DNA from 4 places in the Buttiauxella agrestis genome. Region 4 is predicted to be linked to each of the others. Evidence: predicted binding sites of a transcription regulator. Region 4 holds the regulator's gene; each other region holds the start of a gene.

Region 1 (4,658 bases), 3.1 Mb from region 4:
ACTGGATCGATTGTTGCTGCATCGCGCACGTCAACCTTATGCAGGTTACGCGCAGCCAGGAACAGATTCTCATCCAGTTCGCCAGTTACGATCAGCACATCTTCCAGGGCCATGTCTTTCAGTTTCTGAGCAAGCAGCTTAGTTTTAGGCGCTTCTACAGAGAACGTCTCGACAACGATCAGACGATCCTGACGTACCAGTTCGGACAGAATGCTTTTCAGCGCTCCGCGGTACATCTTTTTGTTAACTTTTTGACTGTGGTCCTGCGGGCGAGCAGCGAAGGTTACGCCACCGGAACGCCAGATCGGGCTCTTGATAGAACCTGAACGCGCACGGCCGGTACCTTTCTGGCGCCACGGCTTTTTACCGGAACCAGTTACTTCAGCACGGGTCTTCTGAGCACGAGTACCTTGACGGGCACCAGCTGCATAAGCAACTACAACCTGGTGTACCAGCGCTTCGTTGAAATCACGACCGAAGGTAGTTTCGGAAACAGTCAGCGCGCTTTGCGCGTCTTTCAATACTAATTCCATTGCTATCTCCTCACGCCTTCACAGCTGGTTTAACAATAAGGTCGCTACCGGTTGCACCCGGAACTGCACCCTTAACCAGCAGCAGGTTGCGCTCAGCGTCAACGCGTACTACATCCAGGCTCTGAACAGTTACACGTTCGTTGCCCAGTTGGCCTGCCATTTTCTTGCCTTTGAACACTTTGCCCGGAGTCTGGTTCTGACCGATAGAACCCGGAACGCGGTGAGACAAGGAGTTACCGTGTGTAGCGTCCTGGGTACGGAAGTTCCAGCGCTTAACGGTACCTGCGAAACCTTTACCTTTAGAGGTGCCAGTTACGTCAACTTTTTTAACTTCAGCAAACAGCTCAACGCTAATGTCTTGACCTACAGTGAACTCTTCGCCTTCTGCAAGACGGAATTCCCAAAGGCCACGGCCAGCTTCTACGCCAGCTTTAGCGAAGTGACCAGCTTCCGGCTTAGTTACACGGCTAGCTTTTTTAGCGCCAGTGGTAACTTGAACAGCACGGTAGCCGTCGTTAGCCAGGTCTTTAACCTGAGTAACACGGTTTGCTTCTACTTCGATCACGGTTACTGGGATAGAAACGCCGTCTTCTGTGAAGATACGGGTCATACCCACTTTTTTACCGACTAAACCAATCATTGTTTCAACCTCTCAATCGTCAATGACCTGATTAACCCAGGCTGATCTGCACATCAACACCAGCAGCCAGATCCAGACGCATCAGAGCATCAACGGTTTTCTCAGTTGGCTCAACGATGTCAACCAGACGCTTGTGAGTGCGAATTTCGTACTGATCACGCGCGTCTTTGTTGACGTGCGGAGAGATCAGAACGGTAAAGCGCTCTTTGCGGGTCGGCAGCGGGATCGGACCACGTACTTGCGCACCAGTGCGCTTAGCAGTCTCGACGATTTCCGCAGTTGATTGATCGATCAGACGATGATCAAACGCTTTAAGGCGGATACGGATTCTTTGGCTCTGCATGAGACCATAGCTCCAATTATTTTATAGACGAAAAAAATCACTACTCGCACCCATTACGATTGATGGGGGAGTGTAATCGTTCATACATAGTTCCCCAATTGGGAACATTGTCGACAGCAGCTTCGCTGTCAGGCTCATATCGAGCCAGCCATCGATTAAGACAGGCCCGCGCATTATACGTAAATCTGCACCTTAAGCAAGCCATGGATACGAATTAAACAATCTTTTGTGCGGGAATACGATTCTCTTTGCAGGGTAAATGTCTTCCGTAAGTGGCGAGAGAACTTTTTGGGAAGACCCCTCGTAAATCAGCAATTGTCATTTTGCTTTGACCCATTCATTTCACTAGCTTGGGAAGACATCTTTTTGAAGAGTACTTTTACGTAATGTTTATCTCCTCTACCCCGGTCCTTTTACTTTTTATTGTCCTGCATGTTGGGCTTTTACTGCGCCTGGCCTGGATTGATTATCGAAGCTTGCTGCTACCGGATAGACTGAACTACCCTCTTTTGTGGTCTGGATTGATATTTCAAATCTGTTTTGCACCGGAACACTTATCTGACTGTGTACTTGGAGCCATTATCGGGTATTTGAGTTTGTGGGTACTCTATTGGGTTTACTATTACTGGCGAGGCTGGGAAGGAATTGGATACGGCGATATGAAATTGTTATCCGCCCTGGGGGCGTGGCATGGTTGGCAGAGTTTAGGATGGATAACATTAGCGGCGGCAACATCTGGATTGCTTTTTGCCTTGATAACAAAATTGTTACTGGGGAATCGTCTTTCACTTGCTACCACTCCGCTACCTTTCGGACCAAACCTCGCGATAGCGGGTGGTTCTGTAGGATGGATTTGCTCTTCCCTCCCACAGTTTAAAGAACTCAGTTTCCTTCTTTGATTTGCGATTGTAGATAATTTTGCAAACCAATTTTTGAAATGAGATCCAATTCAGTTTCTAACCAATCGATGTGATGCTCTTCTTCGGCAAGAATTTGTATCATCATATCCCGACTAACGTAGTCATGAATGGTATCTGCGTACGCAATGGCTTCGCGTAAATCTTTAGCGCCATCCATTTCTAAGTTGAGATCGGACTGAAGCATTTCTTCGACATCCTCTCCGATGTGAAGTTTGCCTAAGTCTTGTAGGTTAGGAATACCTTCGAGGAACAAAATCCGCTCGATATATTTATCGGCGTGTTTCATTTCATCGATGGATTCGTGGTATTCAACTTCGTTGAGGCGCATTAAGCCCCAGTTTTTGAACATTCTCGCATGGAGAAAATACTGATTGATCGCGACAAGCTCGTTTCCCAATAATTTATTGAGATAATTTATTATCTTAATATCACCTTTCATTTTTTACTCCCTCCGCTTCCACTACATGAAGCGTAGATGTAGCACGGAGTAAGTCAAAAAAAAGTGACTGGCTTAGGCGATCTCTTTAAATTCTGGGATCTGCAATAACTCTTCTTGCATGATTTCTCTTGCTGCGCGAATGCACTTGCCACATTGGTTTCCCACAGGCACAAACTTGCGAAGCTGCTGGAAAGATTGTGGATGAAACTGGCGTACAGCCTGCCGAATTTTTTTATCACTTACACCATTACACAAACAAACGTACATAAGCACTCCCGTTCAAATTACGCGCAAAGTGTAAATGAGAATAGTTATGATTACAATAGCACACGGATGTTTGATACAGGTGAGAAGCGGCAAAATAGGCAAAAAAAAAGAGCGCCTAAGCGCTCTTTTTTCATATAAAGGTATCAGCGATTAAGCGATAACTTTAGCAACAACACCAGCGCCTACAGTACGGCCGCCTTCACGGATTGCGAAACGCAGGCCGTCGTCCATTGCGATTGGGTGGATCAGGGTAACAACCATCTGAATGTTGTCGCCCGGCATGACCATCTCAACGCCTTCTGGCAGTTCGATGGTACCAGTCACGTCAGTTGTACGGAAGTAGAACTGTGGACGGTAGCCTTTGAAGAACGGAGTATGACGACCGCCTTCATCTTTGGACAGGATATAAACTTCTGACTCGAACTGAGTGTGCGGCTTGATAGAGCCTGGCTTAGCCAGAACCTGACCACGTTCGATATCTTCACGCTTAATACCACGCAGCAGAACACCAACGTTCTCACCAGCACGGCCTTCGTCCAGCAGTTTGCGGAACATTTCAACGCCAGTACAGGTAGATTTCACGGTATCTTTGATACCAACGATTTCTACTTCTTCGCCCACTTTAACGATACCACGCTCTACACGACCGGTAACAACAGTACCACGGCCGGAGATGGAGAATACGTCTTCGATTGGCAGCAGGAATGGCTTGTCGATAGCACGCTCTGGTTCTGGGATGTAGTTATCCAGGTGGCCAGCCAGCTCGATGATTTTAGCTTCCCACTCTGCTTCGCCTTCCAGCGCTTTCAGCGCTGAACCACGTACAACTGGGATATCGTCGCCCGGGAAGTCATAAGCAGACAGAAGTTCACGAACTTCCATTTCTACCAGTTCCAGCAGCTCTTCGTCATCAACCATGTCACATTTGTTCATGAACACGATCATGAATGGAACGCCAACCTGGCGACCCAGCAGGATGTGCTCGCGGGTCTGTGGCATTGGGCCATCAGTCGCAGCAACAACCAGGATAGCACCGTCCATCTGAGCAGCACCGGTGATCATGTTTTTGACGTAGTCGGCGTGCCCTGGGCAGTCAACGTGCGCGTAGTGGCGAGTCGGGGTGTCATATTCAACGTGGGAAGTGTTGATGGTGATACCACGAGCTTTTTCTTCTGGTGCGTTATCGATCTGGTCGAATGCACGAGCAGAACCGCCGTAGGTTTTAGCCAGAACGGTAGTGATTGCTGCAGTCAGAGTGGTTTTACCATGGTCAACGTGGCCGATAGTACCGACGTTGACGTGCGGTTTTGTACGTTCAAATTTTTCTTTAGACACGGCTATATTCCTTACTGTTGCGCTCTCCCCTCAAGGAGAGAGCACGGGATCAATGTTTTTTAAACTCGGGGCTTATTTACCGCGAGCTTCGATTACGGCCTGAGCAACGTTGTTTGGCGCGTCATCATACTTCAGGAATTCCATGGAGTAAGATGCACGACCTTTGGTCAGAGAACGCAAT
Region 2 (4,658 bases), 650 kb from region 4:
AGGCAAAAGTGCCGAATGTACAACCGCTTTTAATAGCGCGCTGAAAGAAGCAGAACGTACTGCTCCTAAATATGCATCACGCGAAGAATGTATCGCTGAGTTTGGCGAAGGCCAATGTCAGCAGGCTCCTGCTCAAGCGAGCATGGCGGGTGAGCAAGCTCAGGCACAGCCACAGCAAAGCGGCAGTTTCTGGATGCCGTTGATGGCAGGTTACATGATGGGTCGCCTTATGGGCGGCGGTGCGGGCTTTGCGCAGCAACCTCTTTTCACCTCCAAAAACCCGGCAAGCCCGGCTTACGGCAAATATGCTGATGCCAGCGGCAAGAGCTATGGCGCAGCAACGCCAGGCCGCACCGCGACCGTCCCTAAAACAGCGATGGCACCAAAACCTGCGACCACCAGCACGGTGACTCGTGGCGGTTTCGGTGACTCCGTAGCGAAACAATCGACGATGCAGCGCAGCAGCAGCGCAACAGGTTCTTCTCGCTCCATGGGTGGCTAAGAAATTATGGAAAGAATTGCGATTACTGAGCGCCCGGACTGGCGCGAGAAAGCCACAGAATACGGTTTCAACTTCCACACCATGTATGGCGAGCCGTACTGGTGTGAAGACGCTTATTACCAGTTGACGCTTCCACAGGTTGAACGCCTGGAAGAAGTGACTGCTGAACTGCATCAAATGTGCCTGAAGGTTGTCGAAAAAGTCGTGAGTAGTGATGAGCTGCTGGCTAAATTCCGCATCCCTAAACACACCTGGGAGTTTGTGCGCCAGTCGTGGCGTACCCAGCAACCATCACTCTACTCGCGTCTTGATATCGCGTGGGATGGCGTGGGTGAGCCTAAACTTCTGGAAAATAACGCCGATACGCCAACCTCTTTGTATGAAGCGGCATTCTTCCAGTGGATCTGGCTTGAAGATCAGGTTCAGGCTGGGAATCTCCCCGCGGGAAGCGATCAATTCAACAGCCTGCAAGAAAAGCTGATCGAGCGTTTTGCTGAATTAAAACAGCAGCACGGCTTTAATCTGGTGCATTTTGCCTGCTGCCAGGACACCGTAGAAGATCGCGGTACCGTCCAGTATTTGCAGGATTGTGCAGCCGAAGCAGAAGTGGCAAGCGAATTTGTCTACATGGAAGACATCGGTTTAGGCGAGAAAGGCCAGTTCACCGATTTGCAGGACCAGGTCATCAGCAACCTGTTCAAGCTCTATCCATGGGAATTTATGCTGCGTGAGATGTTCTCCACCAAGCTTGAAGATGCTGGCGTGCGCTGGCTGGAACCTGCCTGGAAGAGCATTATCTCCAACAAAGCATTGCTGCCGATGCTGTGGGAAATGTTCCCGGATCATCCCAACTTGCTGCCTGCTTATTTCGCCGAAGATAACTATCCGCAGATGGATAAGTATGTCGTGAAGCCTATCTTCTCTCGCGAAGGGGCAAACGTGAAGATCATCGAAAATGGCGAAGAAATTGCCCGTGTCGATGGACCCTACGGCGAAGAAGGCATGATCGTCCAGCAGTTCTATCAGTTGCCTAAATTTGGCGATAGTTATGTGCTGATCGGAAGCTGGCTCATCAACGATCAACCGGCGGGGATCGGCATTCGTGAAGATCGCGAATTAATCACTCAGGATCTTTCGCGTTTCTATCCGCATGTGTTTGTAGAGTAATAAATTAAAGGCGCGAGATTCGCGCCTTTAGCTAACCGATCTGAACTGAAAGCATACTTAACGATCCCATCTCAATACCGTCTGTCGGCAGCGTAATCGGCTCTTTGCCATCCCACGCCCCCAGGACATACAACAACGGCAAGTAGTGATCGGCTGTTGGGTTTGATAACGAACCACCTTCATGCTGGAGATAGTTCACCAACGGGTGTTCAGCGACTGGCCCAAGCCATGTGAGATTATCTTTCACGTACTGGTTAAACGACTCAGCCCATGGGTACGGCGTGTTTTCACCGTGCCAGCGTGCAGTGCGCAGGTTATGAACCACGTTGCCACTGGCAATCAGCATGATGCCCTGATCGCGCAGCGTCGCCAGCTTGCGGCCTATTTCGAAATGCCATGCTGCCGGTTTCGTGCTGTCGATACTGAGCTGCACCATGGGAATATCAGCATTCGGGTACATCTTAATAAGCACGCCCCAGGAGCCATGGTCAAAACCCCAGGCTTCTTTATCCTGCATGACCGGAACAGGGGCCAGTAAGTCGACTAACTGCTGGGCAAGCTCAGGCGAACCCGGTGCTGGATAATGAGTATCGTAGAGCGCCTGTGGGAAACCCCCAAAATCATGGATGGTTTTTGGCGTTTCCATTGCCGTCACACCCGTGCCTTTAGTGAACCAGTGCGCAGATACCACCACAATTGCTTTCGGGCGCGGTAAGGTCTCTCCCAAATGGCGCCATGCCTGGGTATATTGGTTATCTTCCAGCACGTTCATTGGGCTACCGTGTCCGAGGAACAGCGCAGGCATTCGTTGAGTTGTCATGGTGGTGTCCTTTAATCAGGTCATTCAGTTTATGAAAACTACAGTACGCGTTTTTGCGGTATGAAGAACTCAGATAAGCATGATGAAGATCTTCAGGAAATTTGAATGTAAGCGATGTGTAAAGCTTCTCAACTGGCTCTCGATTTTTATCACATCGCCCATTAATATGAATGAGAATCATTATCAAAAGGAGTGATAAATGTCAGTACCCTTGATCCTGACCCTATTAGCCGGGGGAGCCACTTTCATTGGCGCTTTTCTTGGCGTGCTTGGCCAGAAGCCATCAAACCGTGTGCTGGCATTTTCCCTCGGTTTTGCAGCAGGCATTATGCTGCTTATCTCGTTGATGGAAATGCTGCCTGCCGCGCTGCATACCGAAGGAATGTCACCCGTGTTGGGCTACGGTATGTTTATGGTGGGTCTGTTGGGCTATTTCGCCCTTGACCGCGCCCTGCCCCATGCGCATCCGCAAGATTTAATGGACAGCAAACCGCAGCCTCGCAATTTGCGTCGCACGGCGCTGTTGCTGACACTCGGCATTAGTTTGCATAACTTCCCGGAAGGTGTTGCGACCTTTGTGACGGCCAGCAGCAATCTGGAATTAGGAATGGGGATAGCACTTGCGGTAGCGTTGCATAACATTCCTGAAGGTTTAGCCGTTGCAGGCCCGGTTTACGCGGCTACCGGCTCGAAGCGTAAAGCCATTTTCTGGGCGGGGATTTCAGGACTTGCCGAAATCCTGGGTGGTGTGCTGGCCTGGTTGATTTTAGGCCCGATGGTTTCGCCGGTTCTTATGGCTGCCATTATGGCCGCCGTGGCAGGGATTATGGTTGCGCTATCGGTGGATGAACTGATGCCGCTTGCCAAAGAAATAGACCCGCACAACAACCCGAGTTATGGCGTGCTTTGCGGTATGGCAGTGATGGGGTTTAGCCTGACGTTATTGCAAACCAATGGGATTGGTTGAAAAAAATCCCGGTGTAAAAACCGGGATTTTTGCTTTTTAGCTTAGATAGTTAGCTGGCTTTGCGTTCATGAGCCTGACGGTATTCCACCAGGTCTTCAATCGTCACCACAGCCATGTTGTGCTCGCGGGCAAAGGTGATGCACTCAGGTGCACGCGCCATAGTACCGTCGTCATTGGTCAGTTCACACAGCACACCGGCAGGTTTGAAGCCAGCAAGCGTCACTAAATCGATAGTCGCTTCAGTGTGGCCACCGCGAGTTAACACGCCACCAGGCTGAGCACGCAGCGGGAATACGTGTCCCGGGCGGTTCAGGTCGCTTGGTTTTGCGCCATCAGCAATGGCGGCACGAACAGTGGTAATACGGTCTGCGGCAGAAACACCGGTAGTCACGCCGGTTGCAGCTTCGATAGTCACAGTAAACCCGGTGCCATAGGCACTGGTGTTGTTCTCAACCATCATTGGCAATTCGAGTTGTTTACGGCGTTCTTCAGTCAGGCACAGGCAAACAATACCGCTACCGTGGCGAATGGTCAGAGCCATTTGCTCAACGGTCATGGTTTCCGCTGGGAAAATCATGTCGCCTTCGTTCTCGCGATCTTCATCGTCAAGAACCATTACCCCACGACCTTCACGCAGTGCTTCAAGAGCAAGTTCTACGCGCTGTGCAGGAGTGCCAAATGCAGAAAGGAGCGTCTGATTCATGGTAAAAAAACCTCATTAAAATTATGGTTACCAGAATCAGGGCAGTCTTAGGAGCTATAAAAATAACGTGAGCAGGCTTAAAAGCTTGAGCTTAGTCGTTACTCTCTCCCATCCGGACTATAACCGTCGGCTCCGGAATTACACCGGATCTGCTGACCTCCAGATTGCTCTGGAGCGCTCGCGGGCTTTCAGCGTTCGCTGATTTACCGCCGGTGGGGAGTTGCACCCCGCCCTGAGAATAAGCAGACTTACTATAACGCCGATGATTTTCTCTGGCAACGCCAAACCTTAGAACATTTTCGGGTTTCTAAGGAGGCTCGCAGGCATTACAATTAATGCTAATACCGTAAGACAATCCCGTAAGATTATGGAAGCCGCTATGATTGACCCGAAAAAAATTGAACAGATAGCTCGCCAGGTCCACGAGTCAATGCCGAAAGGGATTCGTGAATTCGGGGATGATGTCGAGAAGAAAGTTCGCCAGGTTTTACAGTCACAG
Region 3 (4,658 bases), 170 kb from region 4:
CAGGATTAATCGCGTGTCATCTATTTTACTTATTGATGCATAAGAAAAATCAAAGTAACGACCCACATGGCGGAACATGGCTTTGAATAAACTTTCTTTTGCGCAAAAGGCCATGGTTAACGCGTAATGGAAAGGGTAAGGGGATTGGCGCAGCAGTTCTTTTTCTGCGCAATCGATAATTCCACCATCAATTTCTTCGGCGATGTGCGGGGCAATAATTTCTTCATAGTCGATACCGATTCCCTCGCGCATATCCGCAGAATCAGCCACCACCGTCGCGAATGCCACATTGCCGCTGTGCGTAATGCTGCCGGTGAATCCAGGTGGCCAGCAGGGTTCACGGTGCAATCCAATTCCCGGCACATAGTCATTTACGCCATGAAAACGTAGCGCTTCAGATGCCGCGATCCTTCCTGCGAGATGCTCGGCTTTGCGCTTAACAACGGCGTTGGATAAGCGAGGGTGATGCGGCAGACATAACAGATCGTCGGGCTGAAAGGTTGTGGCGTCAAAATCCACGCGGACGATTCGTTGCCCAGTATGGGGGAAGCTGAAATTTGTGAGCTGGGTTTTCATGAGATGTTTCCCCCTCACCCTAACCCTCTCCCTGAGGGAGAGGGGACTCTCAGGAGAGGTAATTAGAAGTGCGTGTTCAAACTGACGTAGTAAGTACGGCCTGACTCGTTATAAGTTGCGGCACCCGCGCCGTACATATAACCATTGTCACCACCCGTCGTCTGGGCATTGCCCGCACGCCAGTGGCGCTCGTCGAACAGGTTGTCGATACCCGCCGTCAGGCTGACATTCTTCGTTGCATCCCAGGTTCCGCTCATGCCAACGATGCTGTATGGGCTAACTTCGTTGGTTTCTGGACCTGTTGCTGGCTGACCTTTGTAGTTGTATTTCTTCGGCTGCTGTTTGCCGTACCACGTAAAGGTGGATTGCACAGAAACGTCCTGGCGAATCTGCCAGCTCAGCGTTGAGTTGAGCGTGTATTCCGGGATAACAGAAAGGCGCTCGCCGGTTTCTTTGTTCTTACTTTCCAGCATATAGGTGACGTTGTTCGTCCAGCTTACCGTGGTGGAAACCGGTACGTTTAACGTTCCTTCAAGCCCTTCTACCAGTGCTTTAGGGATGTTTTCCCACTGGTAAATATCGGTCTTGGTTTTGCCGGAAGAGGTCTGGCCGATAGGGGCATAGCCCGCTTCGATTTTGTCTTTGTAATCGTTACGGAACCAGGTCACACCTGCGAGCCAGCCGTCTTTTTTGAACTCAAGGCCAATCTCTTTGTTAACGCTGGTTTCAGCCTTAAGGTCTTCGTTACCCATCATGTAGCAGCCCACGCCAGTGCTGCTTGCGTAGCAACCCTGACCCTTGCTGTACAGAATGTAGTTCGGGTTAGTTTGATACAGGCTTGGCGCTTTATACGCCTGGGCGATACCCATTTTCAGCGTGAAATAATCACCTAAACCTTGCGACAGGTTGAGTGACGGACTCCAGTTGCTGCCCACAATGCTGTGGTGATCAAAACGCACGCCCGGCGTCAGCATGGTGCTGTCCGTCAGCTCCATATTGTCTTCGGCAAACAGGGAGAAGATTTCAGCCTGGGAATACGGGCTACGACCGGTGCTGGATGAACCTGGAACCGGTCCGCCCATAAAGGTCTGGTTGTTTGAAGACAAATCTTTCATCTTCTGCTGGTTCCATTCGGTGCCCAACGTCAGGTTCTGATTCACGATAAAATCAATCGGGATATTCACATCGCTGTGCAGCAGCACGTCGCTCAGATCGATATCGCTGAATTGATCGCTGGAGAAAATCCCTTCGGTGCCACCGGCCAGGCCTTCTTGCATACGCGAGTTGCGCGTGTGCTCGTACTGCACCCAGTTGCTGGTGGTCAGGCCGTTATCCCAACCGCCATTCCAGGTCAGAGAGTAGCTCTGGCGGTACAGACGGTTTGTCTCTTCGCCATAGTTATCTTTAACGATTTTGTTGGTGTTGGTGTTTTGGGTATCGCCGGAATACAGGTTGCCCTGGCGGCTGTAGCCCGCTTCCAGTTCCAAAGATTGCATTGGCGCAAAGTCCCAACGCACCACGCCGTTGATGTCTTTGTTAATCACGCCTTCGCGCCCGGCGGGCAGCGTATCGGCGTAAATACCAGTACGTTCAGACTGATGGCCCTGGTTGATGTCCCATGCATCGGCCTGGGTTTTATCGAGGTTGCCGTACAGACGGAAGCTGAAATCCCCGCCCAGCGGGCCATTCAGGCTAAAGTTGGTGCGCTTGGTAGAACCTTCGTCTTTGTGCTCTGGCGCATTCAGATAGGTGTTCCAGGAACCGTGCCATTCGTTGGTGCCTTTTTTGGTGATGATATTCACCACGCCGCCAGCCGCGCCGTTGCCGTAACGTGCGGCGGCTGGGCCACGAATAACTTCAATACGCTCAACCATTTCTGGCGGAACCCAGCTTGCATCGCCGCGAGTATCACGCTCGCCACGCCAGCCCAGACGCACAGAGTTACGGCTGGTCACGGGTTTACCATCGATAAGAATCAGCGTGTTTTCCGGGCCCATACCGCGAATATCAATCTGGCGACCGTTGCCGCGCTGGCCGCTGGTGGAGTTACCGGTCAGGTTAACGCCCGGCATGGTACGAACGATTTCGGAAATATCACGCGCCGGTGGGCGCTTTTTGAGTTCTTCTGCTGTGATGGTCGAAACGCCTGGCGCCTGCAAATTTTGCTCGGCAGCGGTAACAACCAAAGTGTCTTCATGAGTGAGCGAGTCGTCGTTGCTGGGTGCCGCGGCTTGCGCCGTTGCCGGTGCTGCTTGATCTGCCGCAAAGGCAGGTTGGGCGACCCCGTATATCCCCAGATTAATCAGCATCGCGAGGGAATAGTTAATTTTATTATTCATTATGGCGGCCTGCTTTTCCGCTTCGCCCGGTGTCATTCCATTCCCATAGGGATCGGGCGCAGCATGGTTTTCACTTAGTCATACCGGGATCTGTCCAGCATTCGCCCTGAAATGAGGGAATCGTGCCTTCAAGTTCGGCAATTTATTGTTTTTGCACCCGGAAGCTGGTAGCTCAAAGCGCGGAAATACGCTATTGCAAATGAAAATAATTATCAATAGTATTATCAATATATTTCAAGATTGTTGACCGTTATCAATAATTTCATAAGGTTATGCTCGAGTGACAAATTTGCTGACAGGAAGTGAGTGCTGGTGGCAGGAAAAACAGGCGCAAGGGATCCCCGCCGTTACCTGTAAAAGTGACAATCAGTGTGAGGTGCGTTTTTTGTGGCGTGATCCGCAAGGCTGCGAGAAAACCTCACCGATAAAGCGAGTCTGGATTTACATCACCGGCGTGACCGACCATCACCAAAAATCTCGCCCGCAAACTCTGGAACGCGTGCCTGGGACGGATGTCTGGCAGTGGCAAACTCGCCTCGGCAGCACATGGCGCGGCAGTTATTGTTTTATCCCGTCGGTCTGCGAAGAGGATTTCCCCGCGCAAGCGTTCGAGGGTATCGAACCGGCGCGTATGGCGCTACGTGAAGGCTGGCGCAAACTGCTGCCGCGAGCCATTGCCGATCCGCTGAACCCGGAAAGTTGGCTGGGCGGGCGCGGGCATCCGATGTCCGCACTCCATCTTCCTGACGCACCACAGCAGCCTGGCTGGGATAACCCCAACACGCCGCATTGCGCAGTGCAATGCATCACCTGGGATAGCCCGGGTCTGAAAAATCAGCGCAAAGTGTGGATTTTTGCGACCGGTGACGCAAAACCCGAAGAGCGCCCGCTGGCGATTTTGCTCGACGGCCAATTCTGGGCCGAAAGCATGCCGGTGTGGCCTGCGCTTCAGGCACAAACTGACGCCGGAGCGCTACCGCCTGCGGTTTACGTGCTGATTGACGTGATTGATAACGACACCCGTAGCAACGAACTGCCGTGTAATGCGCAGTTCTGGCAGGCGTTGCAGGAAGAGTTATTACCGCACCTGTGCACCCTCACTCGCTGGAATGAAAAACCCGAAACCACCGTGGTGGCCGGGCAAAGTTTTGGCGGACTTTCTTCGCTTTATGCCGCACTTCACTGGCCGGAACAATTTGGCTGCGTGTTGAGCCAGTCCGGTTCTTACTGGTGGCCTAATCGCGGAAGCAATCCGCAGGGCGGGCAATTAATCCAGCGACTTGAAGATGGGCTGGTGTGCGACAAACCGCTGCGAATCTATCTTGAGGCAGGGGTCAGAGAACCTCTTATCCATCAGGTTAATCAACGAATTTATCCCTTACTACAACAAACACAGCGAGCAGTTTTCTACCGTCAGGTTGACGGTGGGCACGATGCGCTTTGCTGGCGGGGCGGGCTGATTAACGGCTTAGCCTGGCTCTGGAAAGCGTCTCTTTGACAGGAGTGGAATGAAGTATGGAATTCAGTAATCCCTTCGACTCGCCGCAGAGTCGTTTTTTCATCCTTGAAAATGCCGCGAGCCAGTTCAGCTTATGGCCTGAACACTGTGCCTTGCCCGATGGCTGGCAGGTAGTTTGTGAACCGGCATCGAACGAAGAGTGCAATCAGTGGCTGCTCGCTAACTGGACCCAATTACAACCGGCAAACTTTGCGAAAGCAGAGGTGAAAGGTGAGTGAATTAAT
Region 4 (4,658 bases):
GCAAACCTTTTCAATCAATTCCGCCGGGAATTGCATTGATTGCATGATGTGTTCGATCATGCTGCATTTACGGCCTGTATTGGTATTGGTGATAACCCAGTATGGCGTACCAGGAACATGCTTAGGTTTGGTCTGGTTGCCATTTTGCAGCAGCGTTTGCTCGTTACCTGCAAAGTAGACACGGGTGCGACCGTGCAGCGACTCGGTCGCTTCACCAAAAGCATGAGCATCTAAGGTATACAAAGTCGAAAGCACCATCATGAAACGGTTAACGGCTTTCTTTTGCTCCGCATATTCATCGGACAGCAGCAATTCACGCACCGCACGAACACGATCGCGTGCTTTGTTTACGGGTTTGGCTTCCGGGGCAGGTGCGGCAGTTGCCGCCGTCTGGCCGGTCGTTGCAGGTGTAGCAGGAGTTTGACCGGCGGTAAATTTCAGCATGCGCCGTAAAATATCGGACGCGCTTTCACCAATGTGCTGCGTGTGGCTGGCAATATAGCGATAGAGCTCGTCATCAACTTCAATTGTTTTCATCTTAATCCAGTGCGATATCTTTTCTGAATACAAGTTGTTGGGATTATAAGGACAAATCCCAACCTCGGGTAGAGCCAAACTTTTGTCACGCCACAAAGTCAGACTAAACTGGAAATTTGCGGCACCGCAGTGGAAAGCCGACTGTGGCAGAATGCCGTTATGATACCCTAACCTCACGAAGTAAAAAAAAAGAACTTTGCCATGAAATTGAATGCTCGCCTGCAAACTGCGCAACAATTGACTAGTAATTCCCCCATCGTCCTTATTCACGGTCTTTTTGGTAGCCTTGATAACCTCGGCGTACTGGCCCGCTCACTGGGGCAGGATCATCCGTTGCTGCAAATTGATCTCCGCAATCATGGGTTATCGCCGCGTAGCGAAGAAATGAACTACTCTGCGATGGCGCAGGATGTTGTCGAAACGCTTGATGAATATGGCATTAAGAAAGCCATTATTATCGGCCATTCCATGGGCGGGAAAGTGGCAATGGCGTTAACCGCCGTCGCCCCAGAACGTATCGATAAATTGGTGCTGATTGATATCGCCCCGGTGGATTATCAAGTGCGCCGCCACGATGAGATTTTCGAAGCGATCAATGCAGTGAGCCGCGCAAACGTGAAAACTCGCCAGCAAGCCGCCGTGATTATGCGCGAGCATCTTAATGAAGAAGGCGTGATTCAGTTTTTGCTGAAATCCTTTTCTGACGGCGAATGGAAATTCAACGTGCCGGTGCTGTGGGAGCAATATGAGAATATTGTCGGATGGAAAAACATCCCTGCCTGGAACGAACCGGCGCTGTTTATTCGCGGGGGAGCATCTCCTTATGTTGACGAATCTCACCGCGAACAGCTGCTTTCGCAGTTCCCACAGGCCCGTGCGCATGTGGTTGCCGGTGCTGGCCACTGGGTTCACGCCGAAAAACCTGATGCTGTTTTGCGCGCAATTCATCGTTTTATCGGTGAATCCGCAGCAAACTGATTAAAAACAAACCGACTGGCCGCAAGTTGCGGCTAACGCGTTGGCGCGCAAGCCATGCTGATGTATGATTGCGCGCTAAATTGCGCCAGAGCACCCCGCTCAGTGCCACCTGAATTCCCTGTCAGTAGTCTAATCATGGCAAAAGAACAAACGGACCGTACTACATTAGATCTGTTCGCGGACGAGCGTCGCCCGGGGCGACCAAAAACAAATCCGCTAACGCGTGATGAGCAATTGCGTATCAACAAACGCAATCAACTCAAGCGCGATAAGGTACGCGGCCTGAAGCGAGTGGAGCTAAAGCTCAATAATGACGCGGTAGATGCTCTCAACCAACTGGCTGAAGCGCGCAATATCAGCCGTAGCGAGCTGATTGAAGAGATACTACTCGCGCAACTGAAGCAGCATCTCAGTTAGTTTTAGTGCTATGTCCTGGTATGCAATGTTGCAGTCTGTGCACACCGGGGCGATAGCAGTTTCCGCACCACGAAGTGTTCTGCTATGATTGCCCTATCTGTGGCCAAATAGCAGCCACCATACCATTAAGTATCAAGAGGTTATTTTACTCATGGCAATCGTAGGCATTTTTTTCGGCAGCGACACTGGTAACACCGAAAATATCGCGAAAATGATTCAAAAACAGCTCGGTAAAGAAGTTGCTGAGGTGCATGACATTGCTAAGAGCAGCAAAGAAGACCTGGAAGGCTTCGATATTCTGCTTCTCGGCATCCCAACGTGGTATTACGGTGAAGCACAATGCGACTGGGATGATTTCTTCCCGACGCTGGAAGAAGTTGATTTCAATGGCAAACTGGTTGCTCTGTTCGGCTGTGGCGACCAGGAAGATTACGCGGAATACTTCTGTGACGCGTTAGGCACTATCCGCGACATCATTGAGCCACGCGGTGCAGCTATCGTCGGCCACTGGCCAACTGCGGGCTACCATTTCGAAGCCTCTAAAGGTCTGGCTGACGACGATCATTTTGTCGGTCTGGCTATCGACGAAGATCGTCAACCAGAACTGACGGCTGAACGCGTTCAGAAATGGGTCAAACAAGTTTCTGACGAGCTGAACCTGGCTGATATCATCAACGCCTGATGCCAGATGTGACGCAACTATTGGGTTGCGTCACATTGATAGATATTATCGATTAAAATAATCGCTACAAATTTTTAACTTTTCAGTTTGTCCCTGTACAATGAACTCCTGATCAAAAAGCTAGCAAGGCAAACAAATCGCGACTCAGCCGCCATTTTTTAGCTTGATTATGCATAATACTTGCGGTTCCCATTTAGAAGTGGCAGTTCTATAATGAGACGCATTCATCTTAACGCTCACCCTGAGTCCGAGCGAATCGTTAAGCAACAGGACAATTTCCGCATGACTGACAATAATACCGCATTAAAGAAGGCCGGCTTGAAAGTCACGCTTCCGCGATTAAAAATCCTTGAAGTGTTGCAAGGGCCGGTGAACCACCACGTCAGTGCGGAAGACCTCTATAAACGTCTGATTGATATGGGCGAAGAGATTGGTCTCGCCACCGTTTATCGTGTACTAAACCAGTTTGATGATGCAGGCATTGTGACTCGTCATAATTTCGAAGGCGGCAAATCCGTGTTCGAACTGACGCAGCAGCATCACCATGACCATCTGATCTGTCTGGATTGCGGCAAGGTTATTGAATTCAGTGATGATTCAATCGAAGCCCGCCAGCGCGAAATCGCATCACGTCATGGCATTCGTCTGACTAACCACAGCCTGTACCTTTACGGTCACTGCGCTGAAGGTGATTGCCGTACTGATGAAAACGCACACGAAATCAGCGAAAGGTAATCCGTATATTCTGCCTTCTGATTCAGAAGCCAGGCATAAAAAAACCGGTGAGGAAGCTCACCGGTTTTTTTATTGCTTACGCGCAGCCATTATTTGTTGTTAGCGCGAATCTCTTGCCAGATTTTGTCGCATTTGGCTTTTACCGCCTGGTCATTACCCGTGCGGGTCGCCTGAATGCAGTTCTGGTAATCCAGGGTACGCACCGTTTCTTTCTTCGCGAAATCCTGATGCTCTTTTTCCTGACCTAAAACATTTAACACACTCTGGCAGGCCTGGATTTTATCCGGGTTGCCTTCTGCGGTGTTAATACAAGCGCTATACGCTTGTTTCAATTTAGTATCTTCCGGAGCCGTTTTAGGTTGTTGCTGCGCACACGCACTCAAACCTAACGCCATCACCGTAATCAGAACTAGCTTTTTCATGTTTGATATCCTTAAGAAAACCGGGCGTGTTTAGCGCCCGGAATCACATCAGAAGATGGTGAATGGTGCGATAACAATAAATTTCACGTCACGCTCATCCTGGAAGATGTTGCCGTAACCACCGCCCCAGCTTGGGATGTCGGAATGGTTGTCGTATTGAGTGAAGTGCAGTTTGAACAGAGTGCCTTTCGCACGACCATCCTGAACGGTGTACAACGCATCAAGGCTGTACGCAGATTCTTTCAGGCGGTTATCCGCATCGTAGTAACCGTCTGTCGTTGGTTTGGAGCTTGGTTTAGCATCCCATGCGTAAACATAAGAAGCACCCACTGCCCAACCCGCAAGATTCCAGTTGCTCAGGTCATACATCGCGCCTGCAAATACCGCTTTTTCACCGTTGGCGTTGAAGTCAGAGCGGTTATCCCACCACACATCAAGACGACCGTTGGAAGAGGCGTAAGTTGGCGTCATACGCTGCAAGAAGTAGCCCTGTTGGCCATCGGCCTTAACCACGGTTCCTTCAAGGCGCAAATCAACCTGGCCGACTCTGTATCCGAGAGTCAATGCCTGCAACCATGCGGTTCCGTCGTACAGATCGTTCACGCTGCCGTCGGAAACTTTGTCACGCGTGCCGTAGAACTGGTAGCTGGTGGTTAACGGGCTGCCCGCGATATCAAATTTGTAGCTCGCCTTGGTGAAATACTGATCAACATAACCTTCAGCCTGACCAAATGCGGCCTCAAGAATCAGGTTATTTTTGAAGTCATATTTCGCACCAAGTGAATGTAAGTAATCGACTTTGGTGTTCTTATCGTTCTGATAGAACTTGTCCATTTCCAGGTGCCACGGAGCTTTATACTCGTTGGTCCACATGTAGGAGAAGCTCA

The links. The regulator Fur, encoded in region 4, represses iron uptake genes when iron is present. The targets are predictions, from matches to a motif close to ATAATAATGAGAACNACTATCAA.
Region 1: the regulator Fur is predicted to act here: its motif matches at 3,177-3,199, upstream of bfd (bacterioferritin-associated ferredoxin).
Region 2: the regulator Fur is predicted to act here: its motif matches at 2,654-2,676, upstream of zupT (zinc transporter ZupT).
Region 3: the regulator Fur is predicted to act here: its motif matches at 3,115-3,137, upstream of fes (enterochelin esterase).

Annotation. Positions count from the first base shown of each region.
Region 1 is NZ_UIGI01000001.1:399,853-404,510, reverse strand. It holds gene rplD (50S ribosomal protein L4) at 1-533, opposite strand, end outside; gene rplC (50S ribosomal protein L3) at 544-1,173, opposite strand; gene rpsJ (30S ribosomal protein S10) at 1,205-1,516, opposite strand; gene DY231_RS01920 (prepilin peptidase) at 1,903-2,415, shown strand; gene bfr (bacterioferritin) at 2,399-2,875, opposite strand; gene bfd (bacterioferritin-associated ferredoxin) at 2,948-3,142, opposite strand; gene tuf (elongation factor Tu) at 3,293-4,477, opposite strand; gene fusA (elongation factor G) at 4,550-4,658, opposite strand, start outside.
Region 2 is NZ_UIGI01000001.1:4,184,182-4,188,839, forward strand. It holds gene DY231_RS19710 (DUF1190 family protein) at 1-502, shown strand, start outside; gene DY231_RS19715 (glutathionylspermidine synthase family protein) at 509-1,669, shown strand; gene ygiD (4,5-DOPA-extradiol-dioxygenase) at 1,701-2,489, opposite strand; gene zupT (zinc transporter ZupT) at 2,689-3,456, shown strand; gene ribB (3,4-dihydroxy-2-butanone-4-phosphate synthase) at 3,506-4,159, opposite strand; FMN riboswitch at 4,256-4,403, opposite strand; gene ubiK (ubiquinone biosynthesis accessory factor UbiK) at 4,539-4,658, shown strand, end outside.
Region 3 is NZ_UIGI01000001.1:3,703,315-3,707,972, reverse strand. It holds gene entD (enterobactin synthase subunit EntD) at 1-576, opposite strand, end outside; gene DY231_RS17575 (TonB-dependent siderophore receptor) at 639-2,915, opposite strand; gene fes (enterochelin esterase) at 3,196-4,413, shown strand; gene DY231_RS17565 (MbtH family protein) at 4,431-4,652, shown strand.
Region 4 is NZ_UIGI01000001.1:3,530,160-3,534,817, forward strand. It holds gene seqA (replication initiation negative regulator SeqA) at 1-537, opposite strand, end outside; gene ybfF (esterase) at 739-1,515, shown strand; gene ybfE (LexA regulated protein) at 1,651-1,932, shown strand; gene fldA (flavodoxin FldA) at 2,084-2,614, shown strand; gene fur (ferric iron uptake transcriptional regulator) at 2,897-3,349, shown strand; gene chiQ (ChiQ/YbfN family lipoprotein) at 3,439-3,771, opposite strand; gene chiP (chitoporin ChiP) at 3,820-4,658, opposite strand, start outside.